DNA from 2 places in the Janthinobacterium sp. SUN033 genome. Region 2 is predicted to be linked to the other one. Evidence: predicted binding sites of a transcription regulator. Region 2 holds the regulator's gene; the other holds the start of a gene.
What was found. Region 2 encodes HrcA, which represses chaperone genes, less so after heat shock. Its sites were predicted from a motif close to TTAGCACTCNNNNNNNNNGAGTGCTAA; they were not measured.
Positions count from the first base shown of each region.

Region 1: groES (co-chaperone GroES) is a predicted target of HrcA. The motif match lies at 7,120-7,146, and genes of this name have one in related genera.

Region 1 covers NZ_JAPQNV010000002.1:700,461-709,854, reverse strand. Annotated here, with positions in the region: gene OX460_RS11825 (sigma-70 family RNA polymerase sigma factor) at 1-8, opposite strand, end outside; gene OX460_RS11820 (alpha-D-glucose phosphate-specific phosphoglucomutase) at 177-1,808, shown strand; gene OX460_RS11815 (oligopeptide:H+ symporter) at 1,855-3,429, opposite strand; gene OX460_RS11810 (GNAT family N-acetyltransferase) at 3,512-4,069, opposite strand; gene OX460_RS11805 (hypothetical protein) at 4,163-4,639, opposite strand; gene groL (chaperonin GroEL) at 4,887-6,536, opposite strand; gene groES (co-chaperone GroES) at 6,587-6,877, opposite strand; gene OX460_RS11790 (hypothetical protein) at 7,414-8,160, shown strand; gene OX460_RS11785 (DUF904 domain-containing protein) at 8,290-8,580, shown strand; gene OX460_RS11780 (cell division protein ZapA) at 8,580-8,891, shown strand; RNA gene ssrS (6S RNA) at 8,946-9,123, shown strand; gene OX460_RS11770 (EVE domain-containing protein) at 9,202-9,394, shown strand, end outside.
Region 2 covers NZ_JAPQNV010000009.1:118,307-127,700, forward strand. Annotated here, with positions in the region: gene OX460_RS28265 (acyl-CoA dehydrogenase family protein) at 1-910, shown strand, start outside; gene OX460_RS28270 (enoyl-CoA hydratase) at 907-1,692, shown strand; gene OX460_RS28275 (enoyl-CoA hydratase/isomerase family protein) at 1,685-2,827, shown strand; partial or broken gene mmsB (3-hydroxyisobutyrate dehydrogenase) at 2,845-3,753, shown strand; gene OX460_RS28285 (DUF4369 domain-containing protein) at 3,940-4,521, opposite strand; gene OX460_RS28290 (hypothetical protein) at 4,558-5,157, opposite strand; gene OX460_RS28295 (HAD family hydrolase) at 5,403-6,128, shown strand; gene hrcA (heat-inducible transcriptional repressor HrcA) at 6,231-7,247, shown strand; gene fur (ferric iron uptake transcriptional regulator) at 7,299-7,730, opposite strand; gene OX460_RS28310 (outer membrane protein assembly factor BamE) at 7,927-8,550, shown strand; gene dapB (4-hydroxy-tetrahydrodipicolinate reductase) at 8,570-9,379, shown strand; gene OX460_RS28320 (barstar family protein) at 9,388-9,394, shown strand, end outside.

The DNA.
Region 1 (9,394 bases), on a different contig from region 2:
GCAACCACGGCGTCCGATGTATGAGTCCGCAGCCAGGAATGCCGCATATGAGAATGATTCTCATTATATGTCATGCCGGGATGTGGTGCTAAGCGGCTTGGCGCACCGTGGCAGATGTACAACGCTTTGCCGCTTGCCTGGCATGCGTTAACATGGGAAGTTAATATGGAGGCAAGATGGCTATACAAATCATCAATACGGCGCCGATAGCCGGCCAGCGGCCCGGCACTTCGGGCTTGCGCAAGAAGGTGGCTGTCTTCAGCGCACCGCAATACCTGGAAAATTTCGTGCAGAGCGTTTTTGACACGCTGGGCGACTGCCGCGGCCAGACCCTGGTGCTGGGCGGCGACGGCCGTTATTACAACCGCGCGGCCATCCAGACGGTGCTGCGCATGGCGGCCGCGCACGGCTACGCGCGCGTGCTGCTGGGGCAAGGCGGCATCCTGTCGACGCCGGCCGTCAGCTGCGTGATCCGCAAGCATGGCGCCAGCGGCGGCCTGATCCTGTCGGCCAGCCATAACCCGGGCGGCCCCGATGGCGATTTCGGCATCAAGTACAACATCGCCAATGGCGGCCCGGCGCCCGAAAAAGTCACCGAGGCCATGTTTGCGCGCACGCAAACGATCACCGAATACCGCATCAGCGACGCTGCCGACATCGACCTCGATACCCTGGGAGTGGTGCGCATCGAGCAGATGACGGTCGAGGTGATCGATCCGGTGCTCGATTACGCGGAACTGATGCAGCAGCTGTTCGACTTCGACGCCATCCGCGCCCTGTTCGCGGGCGGCTTGCGCATCTGCTTTGACGGCATGCACGCCGTTTCCGGCCCGTATGCGACGGCCATCCTGGAAGGCATGCTGGGCGCGCCCAAGGGCAGCGTCATCAACGGCGTGCCCCTGGAAGACTTCGGCGGCGGCCACCCGGACCCGAATCCCGTCAACGCGCAGGAATTGATCGCCATCATGGCGGCCGACGATGGGCCCGACTTCGGCGCCGCCTCGGACGGCGATGGCGACCGCAACATGATCGTCGGCCGCCGCTTCGACGTGACGCCCTCGGACAGCCTGGCCATCCTGGCCGCCAACGCCACCGTGGCGCCCGGCTACCGCGCCGGGCTGAAAGGCATCGCCCGCTCCATGCCCACGTCGGGCGCGGCCGACCGGGTCGCCAGCGCGCTGGGCATACCGTGCCACGAGACGCCGACGGGCTGGAAGTTCTTCGGCACCCTGCTCGACGCGGGCCTGGCCACCCTGTGCGGCGAAGAAAGCTACGGCACGGGCTCGAACCACGTGCGCGAAAAGGATGGCCTGTGGGCCGTGCTGTTCTGGCTCAACCTGCTGGCTGAGAAAAAGCAATCGGTGGAAGAGATCGTGCGCGCGCACTGGGCCGTCTATGGCCGCAACTATTACTCGCGCCACGATTACGAAGACATCGACAGTGCCGGCGCGGCGCAGCTGATGGACGCCGTGCGCGGCCAGCTGGTCGCCTTGCCGGGCCAGGTGTTCGATGGCTACACGGTGGCGCTGGCCGACGATTTCAGCTACACGGACCCCGTCGATGGCTCCGTGGCGGCGCAGCAGGGCATCCGCATCGTCATGACGGACGGCGCGCGCATCGTGCTGCGCCTGTCCGGCACGGGCACCGAAGGCGCTACCCTGCGCCTGTACCTGGAGCGCTACGCAGCCGATCCGGCGCAGCATGACTTGCCGACCCAGCAAGCGCTGGCGGGGCTGATCGCCGTGGCGGAAACAGTGGCGCAGATCCGCTCGCGCACGGGGCGCGATGGGCCGACGGTGACGACGTAAAAAAAGGGCGCCCTCGGGCGCCCTTTTGCGTTACATCAAACCGGCATCAGGCTTTCGCCGGGATGACCGCCTGGCGGTAGTTGTCCACCATCTTGTAGCGCTTTGCATACAGACCGAAGGCCAGCATGGCGACGGCGGCGAAGGCGGCGAAGAAGAACATCTGGAAGGCTGTCACGCTGATGCCGCTCTCGGCGATCTTGCCGATCACGCCTTCGTTCATGACGCTGCGGTTGACGATCAGCACCCACAGGTTGCCCACCGTGGTCGACAGGTTCCAGAAGCTCATGATGGCGCCCTTCATGGACACGGGCGCCTGGCTGTACGCGAACTCCAGGCCCGTGGCCGAGACCAGCACTTCGCCGAACGTCAGCAAGGCATACGGCAGGATCTGCCACATGATGGAGACGGCGTTGCCGCTGTCGAGGGCCAGCTGCAGCAGACCGATGACGATCCACGCCAGCGAGGAAAAGCCGATACCGGCCGTCATGCGGCGCAGGGCCGTCGCTTCCAGGCCGAAGCGGTTCAGCATCGGGTACAGCACCAGGTTGTTGAACGGGATCAGGAGCATCACCAGCATCGGGTTCAGCGCCTGCATCTGCGCCGGCAGGAACCAGCTTGGTTTTTCCATGGTGTTCGCCTGCACGATCCACGTCGAGGCCTTCTGGTCGAACAGCGAGAAGAACGGCGTGACGAGGGCGAAGATGACGAGGATGCGCAACACGGCGCGTACGCCTTCGACGGCTTCGTCAGGGTGGATGCCGCGTGCGCGTTCCAGCTGCATGGCCGTGCCGATGCTGCCGAAGGCCAGCAGCAATACCAGCGCGGTACACGCGGCAATCACGAAGCCCCATTCGGGAATGCTGTAGAACGCATACAGGGCGCCGATCACGCCGACGTAGGCCACATACAGGCCGGGACGCGAACCGCCGTCGACACGGGCCAGCAGGGCCGTGCGGGCCACGCGGGTGAACGAATCGGGATTCGGCGGCGCCGGCGGCACGTGCACGTATTTCTTGGCGCCCATCCAGAAGACGATGGTGGCGGCCAGCATCATCAGGCCGGGGATGCCGAAGGCGATCGACGGGCCGAAGTCGCGCAGGAACATCGGCATCAGCAGCGAAGCGAAGAAGGAGCCGAAGTTGATGATCCAGTAGAACAGGTCGAATACCAGCTTGGCCTTGTGCTTGTTGGTCTGGTCGAACTGGTCGCCGACAAACGATGCCACCAGCGGCTTGATGCCCCCGGAACCGAAGGCGATCAGGAACAGGCCGAAATAGAAGCCGTTGACGCTGTTTTCAAACAGGGCCAGGCAGGCATGGCCGGCGCAATACACGAGGCTGAGCCAGAAGATGGTGTTGTACTTGCCAAAGAAGCGGTCGGCCAGCCAGCCGCCCAGCAGCGGGAAGAAGTACACGCCGATGACGAAGGTGTGGAAGACGTGCTTGGCTTCGCCCGTGCGCTGGTCGATCGGGATCATCAGCAGCAAGGTGCTGATGAGGAATGGCGTCAGGATGTTGCGCATGCCATAGAAGCTGAAGCGTTCGCAGCCTTCGTTGGCGATGATGTACGGTATTTGCCGCGGCATTTTGCCCGTGGCGGTTTGTGTCTCGGCCGATGACATTGGCTCTCCCCCAAGTTTTTTTTGTAAGCCGCGATGCTAAGGCCTGCCGCGTTTGCTTGCAACAGAAAAAACGGCCTGTCCGCTATTTCGCAGAGATTTGTAAGGTATTGATTTTCATAAAGACATTACTTTCGGCACTTGCACGCGCCGGGCGGGGCAGCCACAGCTGCATTTGCAGCATGCCATCCGATGCGGGACAGTCTTCCAGGGTAAAACCGCAACCGAGGTACAGGGTCAATGCCGCGTGGTTGTCCTGCGCCACGGCCAGGCGCACGCGGCCCAGTTCGGGAATGGCGCAGGCATGGGTGATGGCGGCCTGCACCAGTTGCCGTCCCGCGCCGCGTCCGCGCGCCTGCGGCGCCACGTACACGCCCCACAGGCTGGCCTTGTCATGCACGACGGCAATCGGTTCGCGGCGCAGGCCGGCCAGCGCGATCAATTGTTCCTCGTCGAAAGCGCCAAATATTATTTGGTTGGAAGTGGCGCGCAAGCGCTGGGCTATCTGTGCCAGCGGCAAGCCGCTTTCCGCCGCATGCGTGGTGCAGAAGGCGGCGGGCAGTTCGGCGATGCCGGCCAGGCGCAGCGCGCGGTAGGCGGCAACGTCGTCTGGCGCGAGGGGACGGACAGTGATGGCTGGCATGTGGGCGAGTATCGGGCTTCGATGCCAGAAAGTAAAGCTTGCGCTGCAAGGCAAGCGTCCCTGGCCATCGCGCCCGCAGCCGGCGCAGGGGCGTTATTGCGTGGCGACGCGCTGCATGGGCGCATTGTCCTTGCGCCATTGTTCCAGGCTGATCAGCTCAGCGCTGACGATGTCGTCGACGAGGATGCGCTTGCCGTCGGGCGAAACGACGAAACTCTCCCACCGGTGCGCCGCATCGGGCGTGCTTTCGAAAAAGCTCAGCTGATAACAGGCGACGCCATCGACGAGGCGCGTCTCGGGCGACGTTTCCATCACGGCGCCATGGGCGCGGCCGCCCGATGCCTTTTCGATATGCGCTGACCAGGCCTTGATTTCCGGCAAAGCCATCAAGGCATCGATGGCGCGCGCGTTCTGCTCCGGCGCCGCCGTCTGGCTGCTCGCGGCGGGGGCATTGTCTGCCTGCGGCGCGGATTGCTGGTGCAGGTAGAACGCGCCGAGCCCGGCGGCCAGCAAGCCGGCCAGGATGCCGGCGATGATGGTGGTTTTGGAAGAGGAGGCGCGTGGCGGCATGATGGTGAGCGTGAGAAAGAGGGACGATGGCGGCCATGCTAAAGCAAAACGCGCAGGCCGGCAATCGCCGGGCTTGCCATACGGGTTTGCGAAACGGGTTTGCCAAATCACCAGGCGAAAAAAAGCCACCTTCCGTAGAAGGTGGCTTTCGGGGCCGCCGGGAGGCGCTGGCAGCTTTTGGTCTGCCAGCCCTGTCCCTGCGTATGCGGCCAGTCGCGCCGTCGCCTGCGCGACTGGCCGCCGGACATTACATCATGCCGTCCATGCCGCCCATGCCGCCCATACCACCCATGCCGCCGCCCATGCCGCCGCCTGCTTTGTCGTCAGCGATTTCGCAGACCATGCAGTCGGTCGTCAGCATCAGCGAAGCGATCGAAGCGGCGTTTTGCAGCGCCGAACGGGTCACTTTGGCTGGGTCCAGGACGCCCATTTCAACCATGTCGCCATATGTGCCGTTGGCAGCGTTGTAGCCGTAGTTGCCCGAGCCAGCCAGTACGGCTGCCACGACGACCGAAGCTTCTTCGCCAGCGTTTTGCACGATCATGCGCAGTGGCTCTTCCATTGCGCGCAGGACGATCTTGATACCAGCGTCTTGATCAGGATTGTCGCCCTTGACCGTGATGTTGGCGCGTGCGCGCAGCAGGGCTACGCCGCCGCCAGGCACGATGCCTTCTTCCACGGCAGCGCGGGTTGCGTGCAGTGCATCTTCAACGCGGGCTTTTTTCTCTTTCATTTCGACTTCGGTGGCTGCGCCAACCTTGATCACGGCAACGCCGCCAGCCAGTTTGGCGACGCGCTCTTGCAGTTTTTCACGGTCGTAGTCCGAGGTCGCTTCTTCGATCTGTACGCGCACTTGTTTTACGCGTGCTTCGATCGAGGCAGCTTCGCCGGCGCCATCGATAACGATGGTGTTTTCCTTGCCCACTTCGATGCGTTTCGCTTGGCCCAGTTCGGCCAGGGTCACTTTTTCCAGGGTCAGGCCGACTTCTTCAGCGATCACTTGGCCGCCGGTCAGGACAGCGATGTCTTCCAGCATGGCTTTGCGGCGGTCGCCGAAGCCAGGGGCTTTCACTGCGCAGGTTTTCAGGATGCCGCGGATGTTGTTCACAACCAGGGTCGCCAGCGCTTCGCCTTCGATGTCTTCCGCGATGATCAGCAGTGGACGGCCAGCTTTTGCGACTTGTTCCAGTACCGGCAGCAGGTCACGGATGTTCGAGATTTTCTTGTCGCACAGCAGGACGAATGGGCTGTCCAGTACGGCAACTTGTTTCTCTGGGTTGTTGATGAAGTATGGCGACAGGTAGCCGCGGTCGAACTGCATGCCTTCAACGATGTCCAGCTCGTCGTTCAGCGACTTGCCGTCTTCTACGGTGATGACGCCTTCTTTGCCGACTTTTTCCATCGCTTCAGCGATACGCTCGCCGATCGAGTAGTCCGAGTTCGCCGAGATCGCGCCAACCTGGGCGATTTCCTTGGTCGTGGTGCAAGGACGGGCGATTTTCGCCAGTTCTTCGACGGTGGCTGCAACAGCCTTGTCGATACCGCGCTTCAGGTCCATCGGGTTCATGCCGGCGGCAACGAACTTCATGCCTTCGCGCACGATGGCTTGTGCCAGCACGGTAGCGGTGGTGGTGCCGTCGCCGGCGTTGTCGCTGGTGCGGGAAGCAACTTCCTTGACCATTTGTGCGCCCATGTTCATGAGCTTGTCTTTGAGTTCAACTTCTTTCGCTACCGACACACCATCCTTGGTGACGGTAGGGGCGCCGAACGAGCGCTCCAGGACCACGTTGCGGCCTTTCGGGCCCAGCGTTACTTTGACTGCGTTGGCGAGGATGTTGACGCCTTCGACCATCTTGGCGCGCGCTGCGTCGCCGAATACTACTTCTTTAGCTGCCATGTTCAATTCTCCTGAGTTTCGGGATGTATCTGTCTACAACGTGGAAACAATTACTTGACGACGATCGCCATGATGTCTTCTTCGCGCATGACCAGCAGCTCATCGCCGTCAACTTTGACGGTTTGGCCGGCGTACTTGCCGAACAGGACGCGGTCGCCCACTTTGACATCCAGAGGACGGACTTTGCCGTCGTCGAGAATCTTGCCATTGCCTACGGCAAGGACTTCGCCTTGATCCGGTTTTTCAGCAGCTGCATCAGGAATGATGAGGCCGGACGCAGTTTTGGTTTCCTGGTCGAGGCGTTTGACGATGACGCGATCGTTCAATGGGCGCAGATTCATACAAAACTCCTTAAAGTTCAATGGATAAGTGTTGCTAAATGAATACATGCCTGGCGCAGCGCCAGGCCTGCTTTCAGTGACCGCCGTTGAAAGCAGCCCGCAACGGTCAAGCAAACCCCATGGCATCGAGTGCGTGCCGGCGCTGGGCAGTGGTGGCATCGCGGCGTCGCCCGCCGCGTAGCGTTCCCTGCTGTTGTCCGGCATGCACCATCATGTCCTGAGGATTGCTACGAAAGAGTTTGTTAGCACTCTCTACTAACGAGTGCTAATTATAGGGACGCTAAGGGTCAACTTCAAGGGCTTATTCAAGGGGAACATATAGATAGATGCTGAGCAGAGCCTGCATCTACACAGGGTTTGCGCCAGCACAAGCCTCGTTCCCGGGCGTCAGCAACAGGCGCGACTCTAGCATGTCGTTCGGAGAGGGGGTGTTCCTGTATGCACAGGAAACAGAGTTTGACTATGAAATTTGATAAGATGATTGCAATTGCATATCAATATCGCCACATATCACCGCTCGCGCCAGAAAGAACACCATGCCATTCCCGCTTTCCCGTCCCGCCCTGCGCCTGCTGGGCGTCACCGTCATCGGCCTCACCTGCCTGGGCAATGCCGCCGCGCAAACGCCCACCATCGTCGATGAAATCACCGTGGCGGCCCTGACCCCGCTGGAAAAGAACATGCTGCTCAATGACTTGTTCAACGACTTGAACAAGGATGACGACGACCAAGAGGCCCATGTGTGGGATAACGGCGGCGACCGCGGCGTGCTGGTGAAAGTCACGTATAACTTCAGCAACTCCGGCATGACGGAGCACAGCCTGAAGGCGCACGTCTGCCGCGACCTGAAATTCGTCGTCACGGCGGCCGGCAAGTCGCAGGACCTGAGCCGCCGCACCTGTTCGCAAAACAGCGGCAACTGGGATGTGCAGGGCAAGGATCCGGCGCCCGTCGTGTATCCGCCATTCCTGTCCGACGTGACCATCGCCAAGCTGAATGCGAAGGAACAGAAAGCCTTGCTGACGGCTGCCGTGCGCACCTTGAAGGATGAAGAGGATGGCAAGACGCGCCAGTGGAGCAACAAGGGCCTGGGCAATGCGGTGCCGCTGGCAGTGCGCCTGACGCCCTCGGGAACGGACGCCAAACCTGGCAGCTACCGCAGTACTTGCCGCGACTTGACGATGGTGCTTGACGGCAAGGGTGGACAACAGACGCTGACGCGCCGCTCTTGCGAAAACCGCTATGGCGGACTGGATATCGAACCCGATTACGTCGACGAGTAAAACGCCGCCATCGCGGCGCTGGCGGATGCGTGCAGATGGCGAAAAGCGCCGGAAAAAGCGTGTATTGTCCGCCAACTGCCCTGCATTGATGTAAATATGTGTGACAGCGGCGTGATTCGATTGACGCCCATGGAGCGTCCGCCCTATAGTGGCGGGATGATTTCCGAATTCAACGAATTATCCGACAAAATAGGCCTGCTGGCCGAAATGACCCATGCGCTGCGCCGTGAAAACGCGCAATTGCGCAAGGACAATGCCGCGCTGGCCGCCGACAACGCCCTGTACGTGCAACGCATGCGCGAGGCGCAGGAGCGGGTGGAAGCGTTGCTGGAAAAAATTCCCGAACTGGTGCAAGCTGGCCTGGAGCAAGCCGCTTCGGAAGCGGGCGCCTATATTGCCGAGAACGAGAAGGAAGCGTAATGCCGCGTGTCGATGTCAATATCATGGGCCAGTCCTACAGCATGGTGTGCCGCGACGGCGAAGAGCGCGCGCTGCGCGAAGCGGCGATCTATCTCGATAGCAAAATGAAAGCCATCCGCGACGCGGGCAAGGTCAAGGGCAACGACCGCATCGCCGTGCTGGCCGCCCTGGGCGTGGCTGCGGAATTCCTGTCCGTGAAGTCGCCGCAAGGTCCGCTGTCGGAATTGACGATACTGGAAGTGAAGCAGAAAATCTCGGCCATGCACACGGTCCTGGATAGTGCTCTGACGCCCCAGGAAAACCTTTTTTAAGCGCGTACGCGACGATTTGTCTTTGCGATGCGCGATCAAAGGAGTAAACTTGGGTCTACCCTGCGGTGTTCGCGATTGCCATATATTCCTTGAACCATTTATGCGCATCGGTTGCGAATTTTGTTTGATGGGAGTGAGCGTCGCTCGTTCGACGAACCCGAAATTGAACTAACGTGACCACCTTGAACCGTTTGGTTCGGGATGCCGGCATAGCGGCACAGGCGGGGCCCAATTTGCAGTACCAAGAAAACGGTTGCAGCATCATGCTCAGCCGTTTTTTTACGCCTGTTGCTTTTGATAGGGAGTGAACATGAAACAATACTGGCTGATGAAATCCGAACCCGATGAAGTGAGCATCGACGACCTGATGGCCGCGCCGCAGCACACCATGCCGTGGTTTGGCGTGCGCAACTACCAGGCGCGCAACTTCATGCGCGATGGCATGCAGCCGGGCGATGGCGTGCTGTTCTACCATTCCAGCTGTCCGCAGCCGGGCGTGGCGG
Region 2 (9,394 bases):
GGCCTACATCACCATCCACAACATGGCCACCTGGATGCTGTCGCGCTGGGGGCAGGAAGCCCTGTGCGACGAGTGGGTGCCTGCTCTGGCGGCCGGCCAGAAGCTGGCCAGCTATTGCCTGACGGAACCGCAGTCCGGTTCCGACGCGGCCTCCTTGCGCACCAAGGCAGTGAAGGAGGGCGATTTTTATGTGCTCGACGGCACGAAAGCCTTCATTTCCGGCGCGGGCCAGACGGATATGCTGATCGTCATGGCGCGCACGGGCGGCGAGGGCGCGGCCGGCATTTCCGCGTTTGCCGTGCCGGCGAATTTGCCCGGCATCGTGTATGGCAAGAAAGAAGAAAAGATGGGCTGGAACAGCCAGCCCACGCGCATCATCAGCTTCGACCAGGTGAAAGTGCCTGTTGGCAACTTGCTGGGCGCGGAAGGCGAAGGCTTTGCCATCGCCATGAAGGGCATCGATGGCGGTCGCATCAATATCGCCGTGTGCTCGGTGGGCACGGCGCAGGCGGCCCTCACACGGGCGCAGGCCTACATGAAGGAGCGCACGCAGTTCGGCCGCGAGCTGGCCCAGTTCCAGGCCCTGCAATTTAAGCTGGCCGACATGCTGACGGAGCTGGTGGCGGCGCGCCAGATGGTGCGCCTGGCTGCTTGGAAACTGGACCAGGAAAGCCCTGACGCCACGGCATATTGCGCTATGGCAAAACGTTTCGCCACGGATGTGGGTTTCAATGTGGCCAACGATGCGCTGCAATTGCATGGCGGCTACGGCTATATCCGCGAGTATCCGCTCGAGCGCCACGTGCGCGACACGCGGGTGCACCAGATCCTGGAAGGGACGAATGAAATCATGCGCCTGATCGTCGCGCGAGCGATCTTGAAAGACGGCGCCACGGAGACCTTACGATGACCAAAGTGTATACCAATCTGCTGCTGGAACGCCGTGGCCATACGGCCCTGGTGACCCTCGACAACCCGCCCGCCCACACGTGGACCCTGGACAGCCTGCGCGCCCTGAAGGAGCTGGTGGCCGACCTGAATGGGGACCCGGACGTGTATGCGCTCGTGATCACGGGCGGCGGCGCCAAGTTCTTTTCGGCCGGCGCCGATTTGAAAGTGTTTGCCGACGGCAACAAGGATATGGCGTTCGCCATGGCCGCCGCGTTTGGCGAGGCGTTCGAGGCGCTGTCCGCGTTTCGCGGCGTCAGCATCGCCGCCATCAATGGCTACGCCATGGGCGGCGGCCTGGAATGCGCGCTGGCGTGCGATATCCGCATTGCCGAGGAACATGCGCAGATGGCCCTGCCTGAAGCGTCCGTCGGCTTGCTGCCGTGCGCGGGCGGCACGCAGCATTTGCCGTGGCTGGTGGGCGAAGGCTGGGCCAAGCGCATGATTCTGTGCGGCGAGCGGGTCGATGCGGCCAAGGCCCTGGCCATCGGCCTCGTCGAGGAAGTCGTGCCAACCGGCAAGGCTGCCGCCACGGCGCTGGCGCTGGCCGCCAAGGTGGCCCGCCAAAGCCCCAGCAGCGTGACGGCGTGCAAGACCCTGATCCAGGGCGCGCGCAGCCATCCGCTGGTCGCGTCCCTGCCCGATGAACGCACCCTGTTCCTCGGCCTGTTCGATACGCAAGACCAGAAAGAAGGCGTGCAAGCGTTCCTGGAAAAACGTCCGGCGGAGTGGAAGAATGGCTGAAAATACTGTGGCTGAAACCTTGGTTGAGACCGTCAAGATAGAAGAGCGGGAATGTCCCGGCGGCATGAAGCTGGGCGTCATCACCCTCGATGCGCCAAAGTCCTTGCACGCGCTGACCCTGGACATGATACGCGCCATCGATGGCGCCCTCGTGCGCTGGGCCGGTGACGAGGCCATCGCCTGCGTGGTGCTGCAATCGTCGACCGACAAGGCCTTCTGCGCGGGCGGCGACGTGCGCAGCCTGCGTTCGGCCGTCGTCGAGCAAGCGGGTGTCGTGCCGAACCCGCAGGCGCTGGCCTTCTTTGCCGAGGAATACCGGCTCGACCACCGCATCCACACGTATGCGAAACCGCTGCTGGTGTGGGGCGGCGGCATCGTCATGGGCGGCGGCCTGGGGCTGATGGCGGGCGCCAGCCACCGCGTCGTGACGGAAAGCACGCGCATCGCCATGCCGGAAATCACGATTGGCTTGTTCCCGGACGTGGGCGGCAGCTGGTTCCTGGGCCGCATGCCGGGTCGCAGCGGCCTGTTCCTGGGGCTGACGGGGGCACCGATGAACGCGGCTGACGCCCTGTTTGCGGGGCTGGGCGACTATTTCCTGCGCCAGGAAGAGCGGAACATGGTGCTCGACGCGCTGGCGCTGGCGCAATGGCAAGCCAGCCCGCAGGCGAACAGCGAGCAGCTGGACCGCCTGCTGCGCGGCTTCTCGGCTCCCGCGTCCTTGCTGCCCGTATCCGAAGTGCGCGCCAACTTCGACGCCATCGCCGCGCTGACGCAAGCGCCCACCTTGCCCGAAGTGGTGGCCGCCATCGCCGCGTATGACGGCGATTCGGCCTGGCTGCAAAAGGCGGCCCACTCGCTGCACAAGGGCGCGCCCAGTTCCGCTGCCCTGGTCTGGGCCATGCGCGAACGCACGCGCCATATGAGTTTGGCGCAAGTGTTCCAGCTGGAATTGATCGTTGCCGTGCAGTGCTGCGCCCATGCGGACTTCAGCGAAGGCGTGCGCGCCTTGCTGATCGACAAGGACAACGCGCCGCAGTGGCAGCCGGCCAGCCTGGCCGGCGTCGGCGACGCGTATCTCAATGGATATTTCACGGCGCCGTGGGATAGCCATCCTTTGCGCGACCTACATTAAAAGAACAACAGGAGACTTTAAAAATGCAACATATCGCTTTCATCGGCTTGGGCAACATGGGCGCGCCGATGGCCCGCAACCTGGTGGCCGCCGGCTTCCACGTATCCGTATTCGACCTGACGCCGGCGGCCGTGGCGTCGCTGGTCGAGGCGGGCGCCACGGCGGCCGCGTCCGCCAGCGCGGCCGTGCAGACGGCTGACGCCGTCATCACCATGTTGCCAGCCAACAAGCACGTGCAGGAGCTGTACCTGGCGGCGGGCGGCGTGCTGGACTCGGCCAAGCCCGGCGCCCTGTTCATCGATTGCAGCACCATCGCCGCCGATGTGGCGCGGCAAGTGGCGCAGGCGGCCAGCGAGCGGGGCTTTACCATGATCGATGCGCCCGTTTCGGGCGGCACGGCGGGCGCGGCGGCCGGCACCCTGACCTTTATCGTCGGCGGCAGCGAAGCAGGCTTGCAGCAGGCGCGTCCCTTGCTGGAAAAGATGGGCAAGAACATCTTCCATGCGGGCGAGGCGGGCGCGGGCCAGGTGGCGAAGATTTGCAACAACATGCTGCTGGGCATCTTGATGGCGGGGACGGCCGAAGCGCTGAATCTGGGCGTGGCGCATGGCCTGGATCCGAAAGTGTTGTCCGACATCATGGCCAAGAGTTCGGGCCGCAACTGGACCCTGGAAGTGTATAACCCGTGGCCCGGCGTCATGGATGGCACGCCCGCGTCGCGCAATTACACGGGCGGCTTTGGCACGGCGCTGATGCTGAAAGACCTGGGCCTGGCGCAGCAGTCGGCCCTGTCGGCGAACGCGCCCACGCCCTTGGGCGGCCTGGTGCGGCAGATGTACCAGATGCATGCGCAAGCCGGTTATGCGCAGCAGGATTTTTCCAGCATCGTGCAGATGTTGCAGCCGGGCTTGAATAAGCCCGCGTGAGAAATTCTGGGCAAAAAAAAGCCCGCTGGTAAAAGCGGGCTAAATCCAATTCTTGGAAGAGTTGGAGGAGACAGATGCATTATGCTGCATCGCCACATATAACTCCAATTTATCTTTGGAATATCAATTATAGATTTCCATGATATCTCTTCCCGGTAGCCGCCTGGCGGCTACCGTTGCTGCAACTCAGACGGGTTTGCAGGCGATCTTCACCGTCGTTACATTCCCTTCGCCCATGGTGCCTTTTTCGGTACCTGGGGCCAGGTCGCACTGCAGACCCTTCGGCTGAACGGAGACGCTGACGGCATAGGTGTCGCCATAGTCGACTGGGCCGGCCATGGTAAACGTCGTGGTGTCCTTGGCCACCGTTGTTATTGTACTACCGTTAATCAGCACCAGGCCATCCACGGTCAGGCCGGAAATCGTGCCGCCCACGGTATATTTGTTTTGCAAGCAAGTAACAGCGGCGCTGATATTGATGTAATGACCAGCCGAGCCGGAACCGCCGCTGATGCTGCAAGTCATGTGGGCCGGTTGTTTGTTGAAGGTGATGTTGTAGTCGGTGCCATAGTCGATGCGCTTGATAAAAGTGAACGACGTTTTGCCCGCAGGAACCGGGAGGGTGTCGCTGCCATTTGCCAGGATCAGCCCTTCATTGGTCAAGCCAAAGATCGTTCCGCCGACCTCATACGAGGCCTTGCCGCCGCAAGCGGCCAGTCCCAGGGTCAGCAGCAGCGCGGCGAGTGGGCGCAAGCAGGATAACTTCATGTATTTCTCCAAAAAATAGGTGACGGATCGCAAGGATTACTGCGGCGTGCAGTCAAGTGTGGCCGCGGTCGTGGCGGCAGAGCCCATCGTGCCGACCGTATCGCTGGCGTCGGTACTCTTTGAACCCTGGAAGCGGCACGTCAGGCCCGTTGGCTGAGCCAGTATGGAAATACCGTACGGGGCGCCGTCAGCTACCGAAGTGAATGTGTAGGCGGTGGCGCCAGCCGACAGGGTGATGCCTTTGGGGCCCATCACCAGGCGCAAGCCATCGGCGGTCAGGCCTGTGATCGTGCCATTCAGCGGGTAGCTGTTGGTTGTGCAGCTCACCAAGGCCGTGTTCACGGAATAGCTCGATGCCTTGCCGGCGCCATTGGCGATGGTGCAAACGGCGCCCTTGGGCTGTTCCGCGATGGTAATATTGTAGCGGTCATCGTTCTTGACCAGCTTGGTGAAGACGACGGTGCCCTGGCCCACAGGAACCGGCAAGCGTTCCCCGTCATTCTGGAGAATCAGGCCATCCTTGGCCAGGCCGCTGACTGAGACTTGCAGATACAGGTTGCCGCCGCTGCCGCCGCAGGCTGCCAGGGTGACGGCGCAAGCCGCCGCCAGCATCGAGCGCAGGTACAAATTTTTCATACATTCTCCAAAACGAATTAAGTTGGGTAGCGCAACGCGGACGCTGGCGCCGCATTGGAATGGCGCCTATTTTAGTCTATCTGGCAAGCTGGATGACCTTGCCTTGTATCACCCTGTAACAATTTTTCGCCGGGAAGCGCTGGCCCGGCCCCATTTCACGGGGGCGCAGCCATGCCGGCGGCGTCGATCGGTGCGACAATAGACGCACCCTGCGCAACGTGACGCAGCATCCCATTGTGAGTCCCATGTCCCTTGCCCCCGTAAAACCCGCCGTGCCGCCCAAGGCCATCCTGTTTGACCTCGACGATACCTTGTGGCCCATCGCGCCCGTGATCGCCGCCGCGGAAACCCTGCTGCACGACTGGCTGGCCACGCATGCGCCCAAGGTGGCGCGGCAGTTTTCCATCGAGGTGCTGCGCCAGCACCGCCTGGCCATGCTCAAGGAACAACCGCATTTCCATGGCAACCTGATCGAGTTGCGCCGCGCGGGCCTGCTGGCCGCCTTCGAGGCTGCCGGCGAGGATCCCGCCCTGGTCGACGGCGCTATCCTGCAATTCCTGGCCGCGCGCAACCGCGTCCAGCCGTATGACGACGTCTTGCCGGGCCTGGCCTGGATGCGCCAGCGCATGCTGGTCGGTTCGATCTCGAATGGCAATGCGGACCTTGACATTATCGGCCTGGCGCAGCATTTCAAGGTATCGATCGCCGCCAGCGATTTTGGCGTGGCCAAGCCCGACGCCAGCATCTTCCTGGCAGCTTGCGCCGCGCTGGACGTCGCGCCCCATGAAGCCGTGTATGTGGGCGACGACCTGTATTTCGACGTGACGGGAGCGCAGGGGGCGGGCATGCGCGCCGTCTGGATGAACCGCAAGGGCAGCGATGCGCACCTGGCCGCCGGCGTGCAGCCCGACGCCATCTGCGCCAACTTTGATGAATTGTTGCTGTGGTTGCAAGGGCAACTGGAAGATTGATCGCCGCAGGCCGGGCGAACGTGCATAATAGGCGCTGTTGACGCACGTTCGGCCGCTTTCGTTGCCGCTTGCTTAACAAAATACTTGCCTAAATAAAACACCATGCAACTCGATACACGTGCCCAAACACTGCTGAAAGCCCTGGTCGAGCGATATATCGCCGACGGCCTGCCGGTCGGTTCGCGCGCCTTGTCGAAAATTTCCGGCCTCGACCTGTCGCCGGCCACGATCCGCAACATCATGGCCGACCTGGAAGAGCTCGGTTATGTGTCCAGTCCGCACACCTCGGCGGGACGCATCCCCACGCCGCGCGGCTACCGCATCTTTGTCGACACCTTGCTGACCGTGCGGCACCTGGACGAGCACCTGGTGGAATCGCGCATGCGCCTGCAGACGCCGCAACCGCAAAAAACCATCGCCAACGCGGCGCAGATGCTGTCGTCGCTGTCGCAGTTTGCCGGCGTCGTGCTCAGTCCGCGCCGCGAATCCGTGTTCCAGCAAATCGAATTCCTGCGCCTGTCGGAAAAACGCATCCTGCTCGTCATCGTCGCGCCCGGCGGCGACGTGCAGAACCGTTTATTGCTGACGGAGGCCGACTATACGCCGGCGCAACTGGTGCAATCGGCCAATTACATCAATCAGAATTATGGCGGCCTGTCCTTCGATGCCGTGCGCGTGCGCCTGCAGGGCGAATTGCGCCAGTTACGCGACGATATGGGCAGTTTGATGCAGGCGGCCGTGGAAGCGGGCAGCGAAGCGATGGCCGACCATAGCGATGACATGGTGATTTCCGGCGAGCGCAACTTGCTCAGCGTGAGCGATCTGTCGTCGAACATGCATTCGCTGCGCCAGATGTTCGACATGTTCGAGCAAAAAACGGGCTTGATGCAGCTGCTCGACGTGTCGAGCAAGGCGACGGGCGTGCAGATTTTTATCGGCGGCGAATCGAACCTGGTGCCGATGGATGAGATGAGCGTGGTGACGGCGCCGTATGAAGTCAACGGCAAGATCGTGGGAACGTTGGGAGTGATCGGGCCGACGCGCATGGCTTACGAGCGCGTCATTCCGATCGTCGATATCACGGCCAAGCTGCTGTCAAGCGCGCTGAGCCATCATTGATCGTACTGCCTGGCGCGCCGGCCGTTCCCTTGCGGAAACGGCCGGCTTGGGTCAGGCTGTTTTGTGCGGGCAAGCCGTCTTGATGCAGTTGCCGTAGATGGCCAAAGCGTGTTCGGCGATCTTGAAGCCGCGTTCTTCGGCCACTTTTTGCTGGCGCACTTCGATGTCTTCGTCGAAGAATTCTTCGACCCGGCCACAGTCGAGGCACACCAGATGGTCGTGGTGGGAGCCTTCGTTGAGCTCGAAAATCGCCTTGCCGGTTTCAAAATGGTTGCGATTGAGCAAGCCGGCCTGTTCGAATTGCGTCAGGACGCGATAGACAGTTGCCAAACCGACATCCATATTGTCGGCCAGCAGAATCTTGTAGACGTCTTCCGCGGTCAGGTGGCGTACCGGGCTACTCTGGAAGATATCGAGTATCTTCAGCCGTGGCAGGGTGGCTTTCAGGCCGCTTGCCTTGAGATCACTAGGATTGTTACTCATGTTTGTTGCTCGTATGTGGGTCAGGTGCTTTATCATATAGCGTTTTGTCGGGGAGTGCCAAAATATGCTTTTTTTTGGCGGGCCGGTCACTCCTGGCGTTTTGTTCATCCAATTGAGGTCATTTATGCGCGTAACACCGGCTGTATTGCCATCTCTCTGGCACCGTATTCCATTTCGAGCACCAGTCTTGGCAGGCATGGTCTGTGTCGCGCTGGCCATGTCCGGCTGCGCCAACCGTGGCATCCTGGGCGAAAAGCCGGCAGCTGCTCAAAAAGAAGGCAAGGAACTGGTTCCCGAACAGGGCGCACAAACGACCACCATTACGCCGCTGCAAAAATTCATGTGGTTTTTCTCGCCCTACCGTCCTGATATTCAACAAGGCAACTTTGTCTCCGAAGAGATGCTGGCCCAGTTGAAAGTGGGCATGACGCGCGACCAGGTGCGTTTCGTCCTCGGCACCTCGCTGCTGACTGATATCTTCCATGCCGACCGCTGGGATTATCCATTCCGCCTGGCACGGGGCAGTGGCGAAACCACCAGCAGCCGCGTGGTCGTGTACTTCGGCAAGGATGGCAAGGTTGAACGTTTCGAAGGCGGTAACTTGCCGACGGAGAAAGAATACATCGACCGCATCGCCGGTCCGTCGCCGTTCGCCAAGGTCGCCAAGGCCGACGCGCCAGCCGCCGCCGTGCCGTCGCCCGTGGCGCCGAGCGCCGTGCCCGTGCCGGCCGATGCCGCTCCTGCCATTCCTGTGAGCAAGCCGGAAGTGACGCCTGCGCCTGCCGCCGAGCCTGCACCTGCTGCCGAACCCACCAAATAAGTTGCTGTAAGAGAATAAAATGACTGAACTGAAAATTGCCATCGCTGGCGCCAGCGGCCGCATGGGCCATATCCTGATCGAAGCGGTCAGCAATGCGCCCGACGCCGTGCTGGCCGGCGCGCTCGACCGTGCCGGTTCGCCGTCGATCGGACAGGATGCGGCCGCCTTCCTCGGCAAGCCGGCCGGCGTGCTGACGCAGTCCGACCTGGCGAAGGGACTGGCGAACGCCGACTTCCTGATCGATTTCACGCGTCCGGAAGGCACTTTGCAGCACCTGGCGTATTGCGCCGAGCACGGTATCAAGATGATCATCGGCACCACCGGTTTCGATGACGCTGGCAAGGCTGCCATTGCCGCCGCCGCCGAAAAGACGGCCATCATGTTCGCGCCGAACATGAGCGTGGGCGTGAATGTCACCATGAAATTGCTGGAACTGGCCGCGAAAAGCTTGTCCGAAGGCTACGACATTGAAATTATCGAAGCCCATCACCGCTTCAAGGTCGATGCGCCGTCGGGCACGGCCCTGCAAATGGGTGAAGTGGTGGCCGGCGCCCTGGGACGCGACTTGAAGGAATGCGCCGTGTACGGCCGCGAAGGCGTGACGGGCGAACGCGACCCGTCGACCATCGGCTTTGCCACCATCCGCGGCGGCGATATCGTGGGCGACCATACGGTGTTGTTTGCCGGCATCGGCGAGCGCATCGAGATCAGCCACAAGTCGAGCAGCCGCGTCACCTACGCCCACGGCGCCCTGCGCGCCGCGCGTTTCCTGGCCGACAAGCCCACCGGCCTGTTCGACATGCAGGATGTGCTGTCGCTGAAGAACTGAGGAAGACCATGGCCA